Regions from separate parts of the Kocuria sp. CPCC 205261 genome, predicted to be linked through region 2. Evidence: riboswitches for the same ligand, from Rfam matches in the RefSeq annotation. Region 2 holds a riboswitch; each other region holds the start of a gene.
The links. Region 2 has a riboswitch for thiamine pyrophosphate ahead of RF646_RS02610 (ECF transporter S component). Riboswitches for the same ligand answer to the same signal wherever they lie in the genome.

Region 1 (6,996 bases), on a different contig from region 2:
GGACACCGTGCTCGTGCAGGTCACCAAGGACCCCGTGGGGCACAAAGGTGCTCGGCTCACGAGCCAGGTGTCCCTGCCCGGTCGCTACCTCGTCTACGTCCCGGGCGGTTCCATGACGGGGATCTCCCGCAAGCTCCCGGACGTGGAGCGCCAGCGGCTGAAGAAGATCCTCAAGGACCGGTTGCCGGAGGGCGCGGGCGTGATCGTGCGCACTGCGGCGGAGGGTGCCTCCGAGACCGAGCTGACCAACGACATCAACCGGCTGCGCTCGCAGTGGGAGCAGATCCAGGACAAGGCCAAGTCCACCAAGACGCTGGCCCCGGAGATGCTGTACGCGGAACCGGACCTGACCATCAAGACCGTGCGGGACGTCTTCAACGAGGATTTCACCGCCATGGTGGTCCAGGGCGAGCAGGCGTGGGACAACATCGAGGCTTACGTGACCTACGTGGCGCCCGACCTGCTGGACCGCCTCGAGCGCTGGACCGGCGATGACGACCTCTTCGAGCACATGCGCGTGGAGGAGCAGATCCAGAAGGCCCTCGAGCGCAAGGTCTTCCTGCCCTCCGGCGGATCGCTCGTGATCGACCGCACCGAGGCCATGACCGTGGTGGACGTCAACACCGGCAAGTTCACGGGCTCCGGGGGCAACCTCGAGGAGACCGTGACCAAGAACAACCTCGAAGCCGCCGAGGAGATCGTGCGGCAACTGCGGTTGCGGGATATCGGCGGGATCATCGTGGTGGACTTCATCGACATGGTTCTGGAGTCCAACCGCGATCTCGTACTGCGCCGGCTCGTGGAGTGCCTGGGCCGGGACCGCACGAAGCACCAGGTGGCCGAGGTGACCTCCCTGGGTCTCGTGCAGATGACGCGCAAGCGCATGGGTACGGGGTTGCTCGAGGTCTTCTCCGAGCCGTGCGAGGAATGCGCGGGCCGCGGCGTCGTGGTCCACGACCACCCCTTGAAGGGCCGCTCCGGCGCGGCTCCCTCCGACCAGCGCGGCACTCGACACGAGCGTAAGCGTTCGCGCAACAAGCAGCACAACGGTGCGCAGGACAAGCCCAGGAACGGCAACCAGCACCACGGTTCGGACGAGCCGGACCAGGCGCGCGTGGAGGCCACCCGCACGGCGTTGGCGAACATCGCCGCGGCCTCCTCCCACGACGAGTCCGACGACGCCGCACGGAATGCTTCCCAGGGCACCGCACCGCAGTCCGGGGGCGGGCAGGCCGAGGACACCGGTTCCCAGGAGCAGCAGACCTCCCGCGGTCAGCAGGGCGGGGAGCACGCGTCCGAGAACTCCCACGGGGAGTCCGAGGGCGGGCGCCGTCGCCGCAAGCGCCGCGGCAAGCGCAGCCGCGGTCGCGGTCAGCAGGGCGAGGACAACGCCGTGCAGAACGACGGTTCCGGCCGGGACGGTTCCGGGAACGACTCGCGCGGGGATTCCCGGTCCGAGGACCGTTCCGGTGGGGACTCGTCCGCGAGCCTCACGATTCACGGCGAGGTCATCGAACTGCCCCACGGGCAGTCTGAGCAGCGGGGGAGCGAGGGCACCCAGGAGGCCCTGTCCCTGGATTCGCTGAGCGCCGCGTTCACGGATGCGGGCGAGGACGAAACCTCGACCGAGGGTGCCGTTCAGGATGCGGACGCCGCGTCCCAGCCGCGGGAGGCGGTGTCGAAGCGGTCGGCCGCCGGACACGCGCCGTCGAACTCCGGGACTGCGCAATCCAGTGCAGGGCAGACGAGTGCCGCGCAGCAGCAGACTTCCGGGGCAGCGTCGTCCGCTGGCGGGAACCGGCCGGCGGAGGCGCCGGCGGCTCCGGCCCGACGGCGTCGTGGGTCGCGGCGTGCCGTGGCGCCGGCGGCCGCGCCCGGAACCGCGAGCGTGGAGACCCACGAGTACACGCAGGAACGGCAGGTCAGCCGTTTCACCGCGGAGGCCGGGGCCGTGGCCCCCGCGGCGTCCGGTGACCAGCCCACCATCGTGGGTGTGGGCATCAAGGCTCAGGACATCACGATGACCGGCAAGCAGGACTGAGTGACCGGCGGCTGGATCCGTCGCCACGCGAGCACCGCAGGGGCACCCGGGATTCCGGGTGCCCCTGTGGCATGATCGGGGACACACACACGGGGTGCTGCGCACTGCGGCTGAGAACACACCCGTCGAACCTGATCTAGCTCGTACTAGCGAAGGGATTGTCGTGGACACCACGCCTTCTACCGCCATACCCCGCGTCCTCTCGATTGCCGGAACCGATCCCACGGGCGGGGCGGGTCACGCCGCGGACCTGAAATCCATCGCCGCACTGGGCGGGTACGGGCTGAGTGTGATCACCGCAGTGGTCGCCCAGAACACCCGGGGCGTCGTGAGCGTACACACCCCACCCGTCCAGGTCCTGCGGGACCAGCTGGATGCGGTCGCCGGGGACGTCACCCTGGATGCGATCAAGGTGGGGATGCTCGGCTCCGTGGAGGTCATCGACACGGTCCGGGACTGGCTCATGGTGGGGCGCGCACCCGTGGTCGTGATCGACCCCGTCATGGTCGCCACGGCCGGTGGGCGATTGCTGCGTCCGGACGCCGAACGGGCCCTGCGGGAGCTGCTGCCCCACGCGAATCTGATCACCCCCAACCTCCCGGAACTCGCGGTGCTGGCCGAGCGCCCCGTGGCCGCGACCTGGGACGAGGCGCTCGAGCAGGGACGCGCGGTCGCGGCGGCGTTCCATACCCGGGTCCTCGTGAAGGGTGGCCACTTGGCCGGGGACACGACCCCGGACGCCCTGTTGCTCCCCGGTCAGGACGAACCCGCCGCGTTGTTCGAGGGTCGCAGGGTGCACACGCGTAACACCCACGGCACCGGGTGCTCGCTGTCCTCCGCGGTGGCCACGGTCGTGGCGCGGACCGGGGACTGGCCCGAGGCGATCCGCACGGCCCGCACATGGTTGCGCGGTGCACTGCGCGGCGCGGACGAGTTGCACGTGGGTCACGGCAACGGTCCCGTGCACCACATGCACCACGTCCAGCACCTCGTCACGGATCCGGCGTTCGTGATGACGGCCGCCGCGGAATCCGAGGGCCCCCGGTTCACCGATGAACTGTGGGAGGAGAGCGCCCCGGTGCGTGAACGCATTGCCGCCCTGGCGTTCATCCGGGGCCTCGGGGACGGCACCCTGGACCCGGGCGAGTTCGAGCTGTACCTGGACCAGGACATGCAATATCTGCAGTACTACTCCCGGGCGCTGGCCCTGCTCGCGGCCTCCGCCCCGGACGAGCGTGCGCGCGAACACTTCGCCGCGGCGTCGGCCTCCGTGGTCTCGGTCGAGTCCGCGCTGCATCGCGCCCGGCTCGGGGACCGGGAGCCCATGCCGCCGAGTGACGTCACGAGCAGTTACGCGGACTTCCTGCTGGCGCGCACGGGTCAGGACGGCTTCGCGGTGGGCTCCGCCGCGATCCTGCCGTGCTACTGGCTCTACGCCCACGTGGGTGCGGAGCTCACCCGTCGTGCCCGCGTCGCGGGACCGCAGCACCCGTTCGCCGACTGGCTCAGCACGTACGACGATCCGGACTTCCAGACCGCGACCGAGTCGGTGCGCGAGATCGTGGACCGGGAGGCCGCCCACGCGGACCCGGCCACCCGGGAGCACATGCGCCGCGCGTTCCACCGGGCGTGCGCGCTCGAGCTGGCCTTCTTCGCGCAGACGACCCCGGCGACGTCGCCGGAGGGCGAGCGGCGCGCCGCGGCGCAACTGGCATGACTTCGGGTGATCGGGTAGGCTGGGGTGTCGGTGCCGAGCGCCGGTGTGTGTCATATCCAGTTCACGCACCAGGTTGCGGCACACTCGGGCGAACATCCTGAATCGATGCGATAGCCACGCGGAGAATGCGGTCGGTCATGGATCACCGCGGCGTGATGTCTCGACATTCGCAGTCCTCCAGGAGTACGCCCGACCCACACACGTAGTCCATAGATGTCGAGAGAAGTGAGTTCCCAAGTGGTGTACGCGATTGTCCGCGCAGGCGGCCGCCAGGAGAAGGTTTCCATCGGAGACCTCGTGACCCTTGACCGCGTCGCCGGCGAGGCAGGCAGCACCGTAGAGCTTCCTGCGCTGCTGCTGGTCGATGGGGACAAGGTCACCTCCGACTCCAAGACCCTGGCGAACGTCAAGGTCACCGCCGAGATCGTCGAGGACCTGCGCGGTCCCAAGATCTCGATCATGAAGTACAAGAACAAGACCGGTTACAAGAAGCGTCAGGGCTTCCGCGCCGAACTGACCACCGTCAAGGTCACCGGCATCGACGCCTGAGTATCCGGCTCCCCACATACGTTTCCAACGAAGGTAGGCACACACCATGGCACACAAGAAGGGTGCGAGCTCCACTCGCAACGGCCGTGACTCCAACGCCCAGTACTTGGGTGTGAAGCGCTTCGGCGGCCAGTCCGTTAACGCCGGCGAGATCATCGTCCGCCAGCGCGGCACGCACTTCCACCCGGGCGTGAACGTGGGCCGCGGCAAGGACGACACCTTGTTCGCCCTGGCCGCTGGCGCCGTCGAATTCGGCACCCGCCGCGGTCGCCGCGTGGTCAACATTCAGACCGCCGAGTAATTCTCATTCGGACCCCTGGGTCCACCCGCCGCCACGACCCCGTGGCGGCGACCACTAGAGGGTGGGCGCTTCACGCGCTCACCCTCTAGTCTTTTCAGAAAACCCCGGTCGACCCGCTCGCAGCAGGTGACCCCTACCACCGAGGAGCCGCGTGGCTAGTTTTGTAGATCGAGTGATCGTGCACGCCACGGGCGGTAACGGCGGCCACGGCTGCGTGTCCGTCAAGCGCGAGAAGTTCAAGCCCCTGGGCGGCCCGGACGGCGGCAACGGCGGCGACGGTGGTTCGGTGATCCTGCGTGTGGACGGTCAGTCCACCACGCTGTTGGGTTTCCACCACGCACCCCACCAGAAGGCCCCCAACGGTGAGCCCGGCAAGGGGGACATGCGCCACGGTTTCAAGGGCCAGGACCTCGTGCTGTCCGTCCCGGACGGCACCGTGGTCAAGGACCGGCAGGGCAACGTGCTCGCGGACCTGCTCGGTGAGGGCAGTGAGTTCGTGCTGGCCGGTGGCGGCCAGGGCGGACTGGGCAATGCCGCACTGTCCTCGCCTAAGCGCAAGGCCCCGGGCTTCGCTCTGCTCGGTGTGCCCGGTGAGGAACACCAGGTCGAGCTCGAACTGAAGTCCATCGCGGACATCGCCCTGGTGGGCTTCCCCTCCGCGGGCAAGTCGAGCCTGATCGCGGCCATGAGTGCCGCGCGCCCCAAGATCGCGGACTACCCGTTCACCACCCTGGTGCCCAACCTGGGTGTGGTCCAGGCGGGTGACACCCGCTTCACCGTGGCGGACGTGCCGGGGTTGATCCCGGGTGCTTCGGAGGGCAAGGGGTTGGGACTCGAGTTCCTGCGGCACGTGGAGCGCTGCGCCGCACTCGTGCACGTGATCGACTGCGCCACGCTCGAACCCGGACGGGATCCGCTGAGCGACCTGGACGCCCTCGAACAGGAACTGTCCCACTACGCCGAGGCCATCCGCGACGACGACCCCACCACGATCCCGCTGACCGAGCGTCCCCGACTCGTGGCCCTGAACAAGGTGGACGTGCCCGAGGCGCGGGAACTGGCCGAGTTCATCCGCCCCGAACTCGAGGAACGCGGCTACCCGGTCTTCGAGATCTCCACGGCCTCGCACGCCGGACTGCGGGAACTGGGCTTCGCGATGGCCGAGCTCGTCTCCCGTGCCCGCGAGCAGGAGGAACAGCGGGAGGAGCAGCGCCGCGCGGAGACCGTGCTGCGCCCGGAACCCGTGCGACGTCGTCGAGGGAAGGACCGCAAGGAGTTCGAGATCACCCGCGAGGACCGGGCGGGGGAGCCGCTGTACCACGTGCGCGGCGTGAAGCCCGAACGGTGGGTGCAGCAGACCGATTTCAACAACGACGAGGCCGTGGGATACCTCGCGGACCGCTTCGCGAAACTCGGGATCGAGGACGAACTGTTCCGCATCGGCGCCCGCCCGGGCAACGCGGTGCTGATCGGCCCCGAGGACAACGGTGTGGTCTTCGACTGGGAGCCCACCATGGTGGGCGGCGCCGAACTGCTCGGCGGCCCGCGCGGTTCCGACCTGCGCCTCGAGGACACGTCCCGGCCCACGCGCCGCGAGAAGCGGGAACAGTTTTACGACCGCATGGACGCCAAGGCCGAGGCCCGCGCGGAGCTCGAGGAGCAGCGCCGCGCCGGGATCTGGACCGAGTCCGTGGACGACGCGCGAGATCGACGCCGTACTTCCGAGCCGAAGGAGACGCACGACAGTGAGTGACACGCCCCACGCGGAGAAGACCCCCACCGAGACGATCGACGTCCCGGCCATGGAGCAGCAAGCGGCCAAGTCCGCGATCCAGCTGAGCACCGAGAGCCGGGGGAAGAACCGCCGCTCTCCCATCACCCGCCGTGCGGACCTGCCCATGGCCCGGCGCGTGGTGGTCAAGGTGGGGTCCTCGTCCCTGACCTCGATCGAGAACTCGATCGACGAGAACGCGCTGCGCAGCATCGTGGACGCGCTCGGCCGGGTCAAGGCGCAGGGCGTGGAGGTCGTGTTCGTCTCCTCGGGTGCGATCACCGCGGGGCTGCAGCCGCTCGGACTGTCCCGCCGGCCCAAGGACCTCGCCACCAAACAGGCCGCGGCCTCCGTGGGACAGGGTCTGTTGATCTCGCGCTACACCGACTACTTCACGCGCTACGACGTCACGGTGGGTCAGGTGCTGCTCACGGCCGAGGACCTCATGCGCCACTCGCAGTACAAGAACGCGCATCGCCAGATCGAACGGTTGCTGGACCTGGGGATCCTGCCGATCGTCAACGAGAACGACGCCGTGGCCACCCACGAGATCAAGTTCGGCGACAACGACCGCATCGCTGCGCTCGTGGCGCACCTGATCAAGGCGGACGCGCTGT
Region 2 (6,996 bases):
GACCAGCTGCAGCGCCGACTGCCCACGGACGACGCCCGGAAGGTCCGGCTCATGCGCAGCTTCGACCCGGCCGTGGCCGAGTCACAGGCGGACCTCGACATCGCCGACCCGTGGTACGGCGGTTCGGACGACTTCGACACCGCGTGGGAACAGATTACGTCCGCCGTCCCGGGCGTGGTCTCGTGGGTCGAGGATCGGATCGACGCGCGGTGATCTCCCCGGACGAGGGTTTCCAGGACGACGAGATCGCTCAGTACCCGGAAGGCGTCAACCTCGCACGATTGCTGCCCCCACCCACGCGCAAGCCGTTCATCGTGGGCATCGACGGCCGTTCCGGAGCGGGCAAGACCACGCTGACCGAGCAACTCTCGCGGGTGCTGGATCGCTCGCACGATGTCGTGAGCTTCCACCTCGAGGACATCTACCCTGGGTGGAACGGACTGCTCGAGGGCATGGAACGGTATCGCGGTGAGATCCTCGAACCGCTGCGCCGCGAGGAGGACGCCCACTGGACCGCGTGGGACTGGCTGACCAACGAGCCCGGCACCCCGCGTCTGACCCGCACCGCTCAGATCGTGCTCGTGGAGGGCGTCGGGGCGTGCCACCGCGAGGCCCGGGCGTTGTTGGACGTCTCGGTGTGGGTCGAACTTCCCGCCTCACAGCGCAAACAGCGCGCCCTGGACCGGGACGGCGCCACGTACGAAAAGTACTGGGACGTGTGGGCGGAGCAGGAGGAGCAGTACCTCGGTGAGGACCCCGTGTGGGAGTCCGCCGAGATCCTCCACCCCGGACCCTCACCCCAGGAACCGGGCACGGAACAGCGGGACACCCCGTGATTTCGCCCGGTGCCGGGACGCCCGCTCCGTCCCCCGCAGCACCCGGACCCGCCGCGGCCGTGCTGATCTCCCCGATCGGTGCCCCGCCGCGGCTCGTGGACCCGCATGAGGCCCACGTGAGCCTCGAGGACCAGGGGCTCACCCGCGGGGACGGCGTCTTCGAGACCCTCCACGTCCTGGACGGCACCGCGTACAAGCTCGACGCCCACCTGGTCAGGCTGGGGCATTCCGCGGGGACCGCCCAATTGCCCGCACCGTCCGCGGATGCGTGGCGCGAGGCCCTGACGACGGCACTCGCGGCGGCCGGCCCCGGCGCCCGCGACCCCTCGGCCGATCTCGGGGCGGAGCACACGGTCAAGTTGAGCATCAGCCGCGGTGTCCCCGGTGATCAGCCGTGGGCATGGCTCACGGTCGCGCCCGTCCCCAAGCGGACGTTCGCCGCCCGGCGCACGGGGGTGTCCGTGGTATTGCTCGAGCGCGGCCACGACCCCGCGGAGGACACCGGGTTGCCGTGGCTGCTCCCGGGGGTCAAGACCCTGTCCTACGCGGTCAACATGGCCGCGGTGCGCTACGCCCACGCCCACGGCGCGCAGGACGCCGTGTTCATGACCTCCACGGACCACAGGATCCTGGAGGGCGCCACGTCCTCGGTGGTGTGCGCACGGCACGACGACGGCGCTGCGCCCACCCTGCTCACGCCCGAACCGTCCCGCGGGGTCCTGCAGGGGACCTCGCAAGCCCGGATCTTCGACGCCGCCCGCGAGCGCGGCTGGGCCGTGGACTACGGACCGCTGTACCCCGAGGACCTCTTCGCAGCGAGCGCCGTGTGGCTCACGTCCTCGGTGCGGCTCGCGGTCCCAGTGACGAGCGTGGACGGGCGGCCCGTGGCCTCGGACCCCCAACTCACCCGCACCCTCACGGATTTCCTGCTGGGCCGCCCGGGGCGCTGAGCGCGTCACGGGTGGTCGCGCCCGCACCGCCCGTCCCATCTCGACATGCCCGGGCGCGAGTGCTCCCCCGTCACCTTGGGCGCATCACTGCCAGATGAAGCGGTGCGCCCCCGTGAGCAGGGACAGCGTCACTGCGGCGACCGCGATGAGCACGGTGGCACACCCCACGACCACGTCCACGCGGCCGAAACGGGGCACGCGCGCCCATGTGCGCGGACCCGCCCCGAAACCGCGCGCCTCCATGGTCATGGCCAGGCGCGTGGCCCGGCGCAAGGACTGCACGAGCAATGTGAACGCGAGACCGGCGAACTCGGTGAGAGCGGCCCACGGGCCCCGCGTTCCCCCCGCACCGCGGGCGCGCCGGGCCGCCGCGAGCACACCCCACTCGGTGACCATGACCTCCACGAGCCGCAGGGCTGCGAGCGCCGCGAGCACGAAGCGTGCCGGCAGCTTGAGGGTTTGGGCGAGACCGTCCGCGAGGTCCGTGGGGTCGGTCGTGAGCAGCACGGTGATCCCGGGCAGCGCGATCGCGAGACCACGCAGGGCGATCGCCCCACCGGCCGCGAGCGACCCCGTGGTGATCGTGATCCACCCCAGGTGTAGCAGGACGGGACCGCCCTCCGGGGAGAGCACCGCGGTCCCCCACCCGCTGATCAGGGCGGCCACCACGATCGGCCATAGGGTTGTGAGCAGCCGCCACGGACCGATCCCGGCGGCAGCGAGCAGGAGCAGTTGGCCCCCGAGCGCCACGCCGCTCGTCACGGGGTCCGCGCTGACCACGAGCACCGCCGTGATCACGAGAGCCCCGAGCAGTTTCACCACGGCATTCGTCCGGGCGAGCAATCCCGCGCGGGCCACGGCGGGCAGCACGCTCGCGACCGTGCTCATGAGCCGAGCCTCAGCTCGTGCGCACCCAGGGCCGCGACCAGATCCCGGTCGTGGGTCACGACCACCACGGCCGTGCCCCCGTCCAGCTCCTCGACCAACAGGTCCACGAGCTCCTTCCAGGTCCGGGCGTCCTGACCGAACGTGGGTTCGTCCAGGATCAGCACGCGCGGGGACGCCGCCAGGACGGTGCCCACGGACAGCCGCCGCTTCTGCCCGCCGGACAGGGTGAACGGGTTGGCCTCGGCGAGCTCCTCGAGGCGCAGCCGTCGCAGCAGCTCGGCCACCCGGGCGTCGTCCGCGTCCGCCATCGCGTCGGTGACGCGCGCATCGCGACGGCCCACGCGGCGTCGTCGTTGCCGGGGACCGAACTCGAGTTCCTCGCGCACGGTGGGGCGCAGGAACTGGTGTTCGGGATGCTGGAACACGGTGCCCACGCGGGAGACCAGTTCCGCGCCGTCCCACAGGGAGGGATCAGCGGGCGCGTCGGTCGCGAGGGCGTCCGTGGCCCACACGGTGCCGCGCACGGGCAGCAGCAGTCCGGCGAGGGTCAGCGCGAGGGTGGACTTCCCGGCGCCGTTGACGCCTGTGACGGCCAGCGCGTGCCCCGCGCGGACGTCCACGGTGATGTTCTCGGCCGCCGGCGCCGCCCCCGTGCGCACGTCCGGCTCCGGGTACGCTTCCCCGCGCCGCCACGCGGCGAGCGCCCGACGACGCCGCCGCGCGAGCGCCCGCCGTCCCGGTTGGCTCCGGGACACGGCGAGATCGCGTGCGCTCAACAAGGTGGTGCCCGGTGCGACGGCGGCGGGCACGGTGGTGAAACCACCCGTATCCTGCGCAGACTGCGCGACATCCGAAGCCCTCATGGGCGACGCGGCCGGCGCATTCTCCGTAGGCACAGCGGGCGGCGTGATGCCGTGTGGCCCCGCGGAGGCAGCCGTCTGCCGTACCGCGGGATCCATGCCATTCGAGGCATGCACGGGAGTGCGAGTGCGCGGCACCCAGCCGGGGACCCACGTACCCTGGTGCTGCAGCAGGTCCCGGGCGTCCTGCAGGGTCTGCTGCGCGGGGCCGTCGAAGGCCACCCGACCGTCGTCGGCCAGCACGATCACACGGTCCACGACCGGTTCCCACAGGGCCACCCTGTGCTCCACGACCACAAGGGTGGTCCCGTCCTCGCGCACCGCATCGGCCACGGCGCGGCACAGCTGCTGCGCCCCCTCGTGGTCCACGCTCGCCGTGGGTTCGTCCAGCAACAGCAGCCGCGGGCACATGGCCAGGGTCCCGGCGAGCGCGAGACGTTGTTTCTGCCCCCCGGACAGCGCCGTGGTGGGGTGGTCGAGCGGGAGATCCAGACCCGTGCGCGCGAGCGCTTCCCGCACACGCGGCCAGATCCGCTCGCGGGGGACGGCGAGGTTCTCGAGGCCGAACGCGACGTCGTCCCCCACGCGCGACAGGACCACCTGCGTCTCGGGGTCCTGGTGCATGAAGCCCACCGCGCCGCGGGCGTCGCGCGGGTCGACACCCCCGACGCTCAACCCGCCCGATGCGGAGCGGCCGTCAGGGTCCTGGTCCACACCGGCGAGCGCCTGCAGGAGCGTGGACTTGCCCGCCCCGGACGGGCCCAGGAGCAGGACACGTTCGCCGGGCTCGATGATCAGGTCCAGGTCCACCAGACTGGGCGTCTCGCGGCCGGGGTGATGCCATCCGAACCCCTCCAGGACCACCCGCGCGCCCGTGAGTTGCACGGTCGGTTCCGCGGTCATCGGCGCACGGCGCCGGAGGCCAGTGCTCCGAGGACACCCGTGGCCTGCAGGGCCCTCATCACGGCCCACATGAGCAACCCTGCGATCACGGCCCCGGAGAGCGTGGTCAGCGCCGCGTAGACGACCTGCTGATCCAGAGCCCACTCGAAGTTGTACATGATGTTCTCGCTCACGCCCAGGAACAGCCCGGATACCGCCCCACCGATCGCCGCGGTCACGGGACCGAACCGGCGGTAACGGGTCAGGAGGAACACGACCTCCACACCGAGGCCCTGCACCAGACCGGAGAGCACCACGAGCCACCCGAAATGCGTTCCCAGGAAGCCCTCGATCACGGCCGCGAGCAACTCGCAGAACAGAGCCGCGCCCGGTTTGCGGATGATCAGGGCGCCCAGGGTACCCGCCACGAGCCAGCCCCCCGCGATGAGCCCCGCGGACGGCGGGTAGGCCACCGTGCCCGCCGAGACCGCCGGGTACAGGAGGTTGGACCACATCCAGAAGATCACGGCGCACACCGCGGCCAATACGGCGGTGACCACGATGTCCACGACCCGCCACGACGAGCTGCGGTAGCCGCTTGCGCGCGGTGTACGGGTGGGGGTGTTACCGACCTGCGTCATGCTGAATCCTCCTGAAGATCCCAGGAGGGGAAGAACACCACCCGCCGTTGCGAGCGGGTCCTTGAGATACTCGACTCCCTAGCGCCGGTACGAGCCGGATCAGGTTCGAGGGTCTGCGCTCACGCGCACTCTCAGCGCCGCGGTGGCGCTCCCCTGTCGTTGAGACGCCAGTCTAGACCACGACGGCGGGTGGCCGGGCATCTCTCGTGCCCGGCCACCCGCCGTCGTACGTGCGTCCTACGCGGCCCCGGCCCACCCGTACAGGGGGGCGCGGGACCCGCCGGCTCAGATCTCGCTCTGGGAGCTGCGGGAGGGATCGGAGTCCTTGGACTCGAACTTGGCCACCTGGCGGGAGATCCCCACCTTGATGACGGTGCCCACAACACCGGTGATCACGGCCCAGATGATGATGTCGGTCCAGGCCTCGTCCGGGTCCGGGTTCTTGGCGGGGGGCTCGTTGCCGGTGACCTGCTTCCACACCGCGGACAGACCCTTGTTGGCCAGGGCCACACCACCCAGGGACGCCACCGTGCCGAAAATGTCCATTACCTTGTTCATGAGGTTCTCCTTGTCTTGTGGGTGCCGGCGGCACCGGGCGGCCGACGACGTCGTGCTCGTTGCCCAGCATACGAAGCGCCGGGCGCGACGGGGCGGAAGGAACCCGGTCCCACCGAGAATTACGTCCTCAGCGAGATTCTTCCTCGCCGGCGCGAGCGACGACCTCGCGCAGCTCGTCCTCCACGAGGTTCTTCTGGTTCAGGTGCTTGGAGCGGTAGGCGGCGCGGCCCACCATGTGCGCGGACACGGGCACCGTGAGCAGCTGGAACAGCCACGCGAGGATCATCAGCGGGATCATGCCGGGATTGCCGCTCTCGATCGCCACGGCCGTGAGCAGCAGGAGCAACCCCAGGACCTGGGGTTTGGTGCCGGCGTGCATGCGCGAGAGCAGATCGGGGAAGCGCACCAAACCCACCGCCGCGGCCAGGGACATGAGGGACCCCCCCACGAGGCACAGCAGCGCGATGACGTCCAGGACGGTGTGCCAGTTCATGAGCGCTCCAACCCCACATTGCGCGCGACCGTCACAGACCCCAGGAAGCCCACCAGGGAGATGATCACGAGCAGGATGATGTTGCTGGAGTGGTGGTTGTACACCATCTCGATGGCGAGACCCGCACCCACGATCGCGAGCAACACGTCCGTGGCGATCACCCGGTCCAACAGGGACGGGCCCTTGGCCAGCCGGTAGATCGTGCCCGCGGCCGCCACGGTGAGAATCGCACCGCACACCCACACGGCGACGTCAAACATGGTCATGGCCGCTCCTCCCCACGGCCGTCCAGGGCCTTGTTCATCTTGGTGGTCGGCGACGCGACGGCGCCGGAGGCGTCCGCGCCGCCCGCGCCACCCGAGGCCTCCAGTGTCGCGAGGTCCTCCTTGGAGCCCATGATCTTGATCCACGCCGCCTCGATATTAAGCGCGGACTCCCGGAACGACTCCGCTTCCTCCGGCGTGGAGACGTCCAGCACGTGGAAGTACAGGATCCCGTTGCCGCGATCCACCTCCACCACGAGCGAGCCCGGGATCAGCGCCATGGTGTGACCCACGGCCGTCATGAGCAGGTCGTTGTTCTGCCGCAGCTTCACCCGCAGCACCGCGTTGTGCACCTTGGGGCCCTGCATGAGCGCGACACCGAACACGTGGATGCTGGCCCGGGCCACCTGCCAGATGAACGTGACCACGAACAGCGCGAAATGCAGGACGTTGAACCGCCCGGACAACCGCACCGGGGGCAGCGTGAGCGTGCGGGTCACGAACACCGCGAGGATCAACCCGAAGACCAGGTTGCCCACGCTCCAGTCACCCCACAGGGCCCCCCACACGACCACGAGCCACAGGATCAGGGGCAGCTCGGCCCGCAAGGAGTTCCGGGAGCGTC
Region 3 (6,996 bases), on a different contig from region 2:
AGCGAGCGCAGGAGCGTGAGGCCGCGCACGGTGGAACGGGCCAGGACCAGGGCAAGCGGGCCCCCCAGCACCAGGCACAGCGCCGTGGACGCGACCGCGGTGCGAAGGCTCAACCACAGCGCGGCGAGCGAGGACTCGCTCGTGAGCAACTCCCCCAGGTGCACCCAGTCGATGCGCAGCACCATGCCGAGCAAGGGCAACAGGATGACCAGCGCCCCCGCCACCGCCGGGACCAGGACCCACCGGGGGGTCGTGACGAACCCGCGCGTCACGGTGCGCCGAAGCCCGCGTCCTCCAGGACCTTCCGGCCCTCGTCACCCTGGACGAGGTCCACGAACTGCCGGGCGAGCTCCGGCTCCGCGGAATCCTTGAGGGCGACCACGGGGTAGTTGTTGACCGCCTGATCCGTGCGCGGGATCTCGACGGTCGTGACCCTGTCCTTCGCGGACTTGGCATCCGTGACGTACACGATCCCCGCGTCCGCCTGCCCGGAGGTCACCTTGCCGAGCACGTCCGTGACCGCGTTCTCCTGGCTCACGGGGTGGAGCGCGACACCGTTGGCCTTCTCGATCTCCTGCGTGGCTGCACCGCACGGTACCTCCGGGGCACACGTGACCAGCTTGACGTCCCGGTCCACCACGTCCCGGAAGGAGGTGATGTCCGCGGGGTTGTCCTTGGGTACCGCGAGGGTGAGCACATTGGTCGCGAACACGCTCGGCTCCCCCGCGGCCAGGCCCGCGTCCGTGAGCTTCTTCATGTTCTTCTGATCGGCGGAGGCGAAGACGTCCGCGGGGGCGCCCTCGGTCAGCTGTTGCACGAGCCCGGACGAGCCTCCGTAGTTCATGCTGACCTTCACCCCCGGGTGCGCCGCCTCGAACGTGCGCGCGAGCTCGTCGAAGGAATGGGTCAGCGAGGCCGCCGCGGACACCCGCAGGGTCGTCTCCTGATCGGACGACGACGCCGCGTCCCCTCCCCCGTCCGACGCTCCCGCACATCCGGAGAGCGCCACCGCGCTCACCGCGCAAGCCAGGGCGCGCATGCGTGTCGCCGCGCGCCCCATCACTTGCGCCCCTCGGTCTCGACGATGACCGCGGTGGACTTCACCACGGCCGTGGCCACGGACCCCGGTTCCAGCCCCAGGTCACGCACCGCTTCCGTGCTCATGAGCGAGACGATCCGGTGCGGGCCGCACTGCAGCTCCACCTGGGACATCACGGGATCGGAGGTCACGGCGGTCACGAGTCCCACGAGGCGGTTGCGCGCCGAACTGTTCACCCCGGCGGGATCCTGAGGGCTCACGGCGTTGTCGCGCGCGTATGCCGCGAGTTCGGCGCCGTCCACCACGGCGTACCCCGCGGAATCCTTGTGCCCGGTGAGCGTGCCCTGCTCGATCCACCGCCGGACGGTGTCATCGCTGACGCCCACGAAGGTCGCGGCCTGGGAGATACGGAGGTGGGTCATGGGAGGAGTTTATCCGCATCTGCGGAACCACGGCCGTGTTTGAACCGCACTTGCGTAGTGTTGACCTGACACGCGACGACGCCGCGCGGACCGGGCCGCGCGGCGTCGTCGTCCCCTACAGGGCTCATTCGTGGGAGAACCGCGCCTTACGCTTCTCCGCGAACGCGGACATGCCCTCCTTCTGGTCCGCGGTGGAGAACAGCCCGTGGAAGACCCGCCGCTCGTGCTGGACGCCGGCCCACAACCCGGACTCGTACGCGGCATTGACGGTCTCGACCGCGTGCTGGGCCGCGGGCTTGGACATCTCCGCGATCTTTCCGGCGACCTCCAGGGCGGTGTCCATGAGCTCGTCCGCTGCGACCACGCGGGAGACCAGACCGGAACGCTCGGCTTCCTCGGCGCGCATCTGCCGTCCGGTGAGGATCATGTCCATGGCCTTGGCCTTGCCCACGGCGCGGGTGAGGCGCTGGGTGCCGCCCATCCCGGGGATCACACCCAGGGCGATCTCGGGCTGACCGAACACTGCAGTGTCCGCGGCGAGGATCAGATCGCACATCATCGCGAGCTCGCACCCACCGCCGAGCGCGTAACCGGCCACCGCGGCGATCTTGGGGGTGCGCAGCCGGGCGAAAGCGTCCCACCCCGCGAAGAAGTCCTCGTGGTACATATCGGACGCGGACTTGCCGGACATCTCCTTGATGTCAGCACCGGCCGCGAAGGCCTTCTCCGAACCTGCGAGGATCAGCGCGCCGATCCCCGAGTCACGGTCCAGCTCGGTCGCGGCGGCCACCACGTCCCGCATGGTCTGTTCGTTCAGCGCGTTCAGTGCCTTGGGACGGTTCAGGGTGATGACACCCACGCGTCCCTCGCGGCGGACTTCAATGGTCTCGTAGGAGTTCTCGTTCATGTGATCAGCATCTCATAGGTCCTCCGGGGGGCGGGTCCGAGCGTGGGGGCCCAGCGCCGGCCTCCGTCCTCCGTCCTCCGGGCCACGGGACGGGCCGGCGGTAGGCCCCTGTCCCCGCGGGAACCGGCCACTAGCATGGACGCATGCGTGAATTGCAAGCACAGATCATTGCCGAGCTCGGCGTCTCTCCGCAGATCGATCCGGAGCGGGAGGCCCAACGCCGCGTCGACTTCCTGAGCGACTACCTCAAGGCCACGCACACCGCGGGGTTCGTCCTGGGGATCAGCGGCGGCGTGGACTCCACCCTGGCCGGGCGCCTGGCCCAGCTCGCGGTCGAGAAACTGCGCGAGGACGAGATCAAGGCCGAGTTCGTGGCCATGCGACTGCCTCACGGGATCCAGCACGACGAGGCCGACGCCCAGGCGGCGCTCGAATTCATTCAACCGGACCGGGTCATCACGTACGACGTCGCGCCGGCCGTCCGCGGTTTCGAGTCCGCCTACGGTGCCGCGACCGGTGAGCAGCTCACCGATTTCACCCGTGGTAACACCAAGGCCCGCGTGCGTATGACGGCGCAGTACGCGGTGGGCGGGGACCACAACCTGCTGGTGATCGGCACGGATCACGCGGCGGAATCGGTCACCGGGTTCTTCACCAAGTTCGGCGACGGCGGCGCGGACGTCCTGCCCCTGGGCGGGCTGAACAAACGGCAGAACCGCCAGGTGCTCGCGTACCTGGGAGCCTCCGAGCAACTCGTGGGCAAGGTCCCCACCGCGGACCTCCTGGACGAGAACCCCGGGCGCACGGACGAGGACGAGCTGGGCCTGCGCTACGACGACATCGATGACTTCCTCGAGGGCAAGGACGTCCCCGAGGAGGTGGCCCGCAAGATCGAAAGCACGTTCCTGCGCACCCGCCACAAGCGCACGGTCCCGGTGACCCCGGCGGACGAGTGGTGGCGGGAGGGCTGATCCTCCCCGCCCGCGCGATACCCAAGGGGACGACCCTGGCCTGACTGCGCTGGACAACCGCATTGGCCATGCCCGCCGACGGCCTGCGCCGTGCGCGACCCCGGTCCGGACCCCTGTGCTTAGACTGGGCCCAGTGACACGGGGTGCCGCTGCACGTTCCCACGACCCACCGGGCCGGGGAGCCCTGGAGGCAATGGCTGAGATGACACCCGTCGAACCTGTCCAGTTAGTACTGGCGAAGGGATGTCACGGTGGCACCGCACGGGTGGCGCACCGCGTTCTTCGCCGTGAGCCACAGGAGTGAGCATGCGGATCGACACCACCATCGTCCTGATCACCGGAGGAGCCCGGGGTCTGGGTGAACACCTCAGCCGAGCCTTCGCCCGCGAAGGCGCCCGGGTGGTCGTGAACTACCACGCGAGCGAGGACCGCGCCCGCTCACTGGTGCGCGAACTCGGTGAGGACAAGGTCATTGCCGTTCGGGCGGACGTGACCGATGCCGGGCAGGTGCAGGAGATGGTGGCACTCGCCCAGGACCATTTCGGCGCGCCCATCACGGTGGCCGTGAACAACGCGCTGGTGGACTTCAGCTTCAACGGGGACGCCCGCCCCTCGCTCGAAAACCTCGCCGCCGAGGATCTTTCCCAGCAGTTCACCGGCGCGGTCGTGGGCGGACTCAACGTGATCCAGGCGGTCGTCCCGGGGATGCGCCGGTCCGGACACGGGCGCATCATCAACATCGGCACCAATCTCTTCCAGAACCCCGTGGTCCCCTACCACGACTACACCGCAGCCAAGGCCGCCCTGCTCTCCCTCACACGTACGGCGGCCAAGGACCTGGGGGCCCTGGGCATCACCGTGAACATGATCTCCGGTGGCCTGCTACGCACCACGGACGCGAGTGCCGCTACCCCGGCCGAAGTCTTCGACGCCATTGCCGCCGGTACGCCCCTGGGTCGGGTCACCACCCCGGAGGAGTTCGCGGACACCGCCCTCTTCTTCGCCTCCGACTGGTCCCGCGGCGTCACCGGGCAGAACCTCGTGGTCGACGGTGGACTGGTGATGGACTGACATGGCCGCCCCGCACGACACCGCGCGGACCCCGTCCGCCGCCCCTGCGGCGTCCACCCGTCCCGCCCAGGTGAACCAGCCGCCCGGGACACCCGCCCGGACGCTGCGCCTCAACGCCTTCCTCTACGGGGCCGGCCACCACCAGGCCGCGTGGCGCGCGCCGGGCTCCCCGGTGCACCGCCTCACGGACATCGCCTACTACGAGGAGCTCGCGCGGACTGCCGAACGCGGTCTGTTCGACGCGGTGTTCTTCGCGGACGGGCACAGCGTGGGTGACGTCTCCGGCGGGCCCCGCTGGAGCCTGGAACCCCTGACAGCGCTGTCCGCGATGGCGCGGGCCACCGAGCGCGTCGGCCTGGTTGCACGGTGTCCACCACGTTCTTCACCCCGTTCCACGCGGCCAGGATGCTCGCGTCCTTGGACCACATCTCGGGCGGGCGAGCGGGGTGGAACGTGGTGACCTCCATGTGGGATGCGGAAGCCCGCAACCACGGCTACCGGGCCATGCCGCCCAAGGACGAGCGCTACGAACGCGCCCGCGAGTTCGTGGAGGTGGCCCGCGCCCTGTGGGCCAGCTGGGACGAGGACGCCGTCACCGCGGACCCCGAGGGCCAGTGGGCGGACCCCTCCAAGCTGCACCGCCTGGACCACGAGGGCCGCCACTTCCTGGTGGACGGACCCCTCACGGTCCCGCGCTCCCCGCAGGGGGAACCGGTCCTCTTCCAAGCGGGTGCCTCCGGGCCCGGCAAGGCACTCGCGGCCGACTTTGCAGAGGGGATCTACGCCGTGGCCTACGATCTGCCCGCCGCGCAGGAGTACTACGCGGCGGTGAAGGCCGAAGTGGCCCGCGCCGGGCGTGATCCCGGTTCCGTGATCGTGATGCCCGGTCTGGTCACGTACGTGGGCCGCACGCACGAAGAGGCCCTCGAGAAGCAGGCCCGCGTGGACCGTTTGCTCCCTGTGGAGCAGTCGCTCGCACAGCTCTCCACGTTCGTGGAGCAGGACTGCGCGCAGTGGGACCTAGATGCGCCCGTGCCCACGCTGCCGCCCCTGGAGGAGTTCACCGGTCCGCAGGGCCGCTACAGCACCATCCTGCGGATCATCGAGGCCGAGCGCCCCACGGTCCGCCAGTTGCTCGGCCGCCTCGCCGCCGGCGGGGGTCACTGCACGATGGTGGGCACCCCGGAGTCCATCGCGGATCGCATGCAGGAATGGTTCGACAACGCCGGCGCGGACGGCTTCAACCTCATGCCGCCCGTCCAGCCGGACTCCCTGGACGACTTCGTGGACCTCGTGGTCCCCGAACTCCAGCGCCGCGGCCTGTTCCGCACCGCGTACACCGCCACCACGCTGAGGGGTCACCTCACGCGGGGTTGAGGCCCCGCTGCGCAACCCCGCCACAGGACGACGACGCCGCCCCGCACGGTGGGCGGGGCGGCATCGTCGGTGGCGTCAGCGGCGTCGTCGCCGATCGGAAAGGTCCGGTCAGAGGAACGGGCGCAGCGGTACCAGGATCGTCTCGGCGACCCGTGCCATGGGGTGGCGATCGCGCCATTGGGGCGAGGACAGCTCCTCACAGTGCTCGCTGTCGGCGAGGAAGACCTTCTCCATCTCGGCCGCGAAATCCGGGTCCACGATCTCCACGTTGGTCTCGTAGTTGAACGAGAGGGAGAGCCGGTCGATGTTGGCGGTGCCCACGGTGGACCACTCGCCGTCGATCGTGGCGGTCTTGGCGTGGATCATGCAGGCGGCGTACAGCAAGATGGTGACCCCACCCTCCAACAACTGGCCGTAGAACCCGCGGGACACCCAGTCCGCCAGGATGTGGTTGGAGTCCTTGGGGACCATGATCCGCACATCCACCCCGCGAACGGCCGCGTCCAGGAGGCAGTCCAGGATCTGCTGGTCGGGGATGAAGTAGGGCGTGTTCACCCAGATGTGGTGCTGCGCCCTGTTGATCGCGTTCATGTACATCTCGCGGATGGGGTACACGAGCTGGATGGGCAGGTTCGCGGAGACCCGCACCTCCGGGTCCCAATTCTTGGGCGCCACCCAGTCGATGGCGTGTTCCGGGTCCCGGTCCTCGTTCCACACGCTCGCGATGGAGCTGCGTAACCCCCATACCGCAGGCCCGATCTCCCGGATATGCGTGTCCCGCCACTGCCGGGAATAGAGAGAACCGAAGTTGTAGCCCCCCACGAAACCGATGTTGTCGTCCACCACCAGGATCTTGGAATGGCTGAAGCCCGAGAACCGCAGGGGCCCCTTCCAGAACGGGCGGCGCACCACCGGCATCCGGTACACATGAACCCGGTCCGAGAAGTCGTAAAAGGAGGACGGGATCACGAGGTTCGCGAACCCGTCGTAGATGATGAACACCTCCACGCCCCGATCCGCAGCCCGGTTGAACGCGTCCAGGAAGCGCTGACCCGTCTCGTCGTTCTTCCAGATGAACGTCTCCATGTGAATGGAGTGCTGGGCGTTGTCGATGGCATCGAGCATGTCCTCGTACACCGACTCACCCGACGTGTAGATGGTGATGTCCGAGTCCTGCACGTGCGCATTGAACGTCCCGGGGTGCGGGGC

Region 1: linked by a shared signal. The riboswitch ahead of RF646_RS05155 (bifunctional hydroxymethylpyrimidine kinase/phosphomethylpyrimidine kinase) and the one ahead of RF646_RS02610 (ECF transporter S component) in region 2 are both predicted to bind thiamine pyrophosphate.
Region 3: linked by a shared signal. The riboswitch ahead of RF646_RS11030 (3-oxoacyl-ACP reductase) and the one ahead of RF646_RS02610 (ECF transporter S component) in region 2 are both predicted to bind thiamine pyrophosphate.

The regions. Positions count from the first base shown of each region.
Region 1 is NZ_JAVKPU010000003.1:169,115-176,110, reverse strand. Features, by position in the region: gene RF646_RS05160 (Rne/Rng family ribonuclease) at 1-2,041, shown strand, start outside; TPP riboswitch at 2,122-2,217, shown strand; gene RF646_RS05155 (bifunctional hydroxymethylpyrimidine kinase/phosphomethylpyrimidine kinase) at 2,205-3,758, shown strand; gene rplU (50S ribosomal protein L21) at 3,996-4,307, shown strand; gene rpmA (50S ribosomal protein L27) at 4,354-4,608, shown strand; gene obgE (GTPase ObgE) at 4,760-6,361, shown strand; gene proB (glutamate 5-kinase) at 6,411-6,996, shown strand, end outside.
Region 2 is NZ_JAVKPU010000001.1:558,445-565,440, forward strand. Features, by position in the region: gene RF646_RS02585 (low molecular weight protein-tyrosine-phosphatase) at 1-213, shown strand, start outside; gene RF646_RS02590 (hypothetical protein) at 210-836, shown strand; gene RF646_RS02595 (aminotransferase class IV) at 833-1,786, shown strand; gene RF646_RS02600 (energy-coupling factor transporter transmembrane protein EcfT) at 1,871-2,674, opposite strand; gene RF646_RS02605 (ABC transporter ATP-binding protein) at 2,671-4,437, opposite strand; gene RF646_RS02610 (ECF transporter S component) at 4,434-5,057, opposite strand; TPP riboswitch at 5,116-5,222, opposite strand; gene RF646_RS02615 (DUF4235 domain-containing protein) at 5,343-5,615, opposite strand; gene mnhG (monovalent cation/H(+) antiporter subunit G) at 5,743-6,108, opposite strand; gene RF646_RS02625 (monovalent cation/H+ antiporter complex subunit F) at 6,105-6,374, opposite strand; gene RF646_RS02630 (Na+/H+ antiporter subunit E) at 6,371-6,996, opposite strand, start outside.
Region 3 is NZ_JAVKPU010000011.1:44,948-51,943, reverse strand. Features, by position in the region: gene RF646_RS11055 (ABC transporter permease) at 1-272, opposite strand, end outside; gene modA (molybdate ABC transporter substrate-binding protein) at 269-1,039, opposite strand; gene RF646_RS11045 (molybdopterin-binding protein) at 1,060-1,461, opposite strand; gene RF646_RS11040 (enoyl-CoA hydratase) at 1,586-2,368, opposite strand; gene nadE (ammonia-dependent NAD(+) synthetase) at 2,512-3,339, shown strand; TPP riboswitch at 3,469-3,600, shown strand; gene RF646_RS11030 (3-oxoacyl-ACP reductase) at 3,646-4,410, shown strand; partial or broken gene RF646_RS11025 (LLM class flavin-dependent oxidoreductase) at 4,481-5,787, shown strand; gene RF646_RS11020 (phosphatidylserine/phosphatidylglycerophosphate/cardiolipin synthase family protein) at 5,896-6,996, opposite strand, start outside.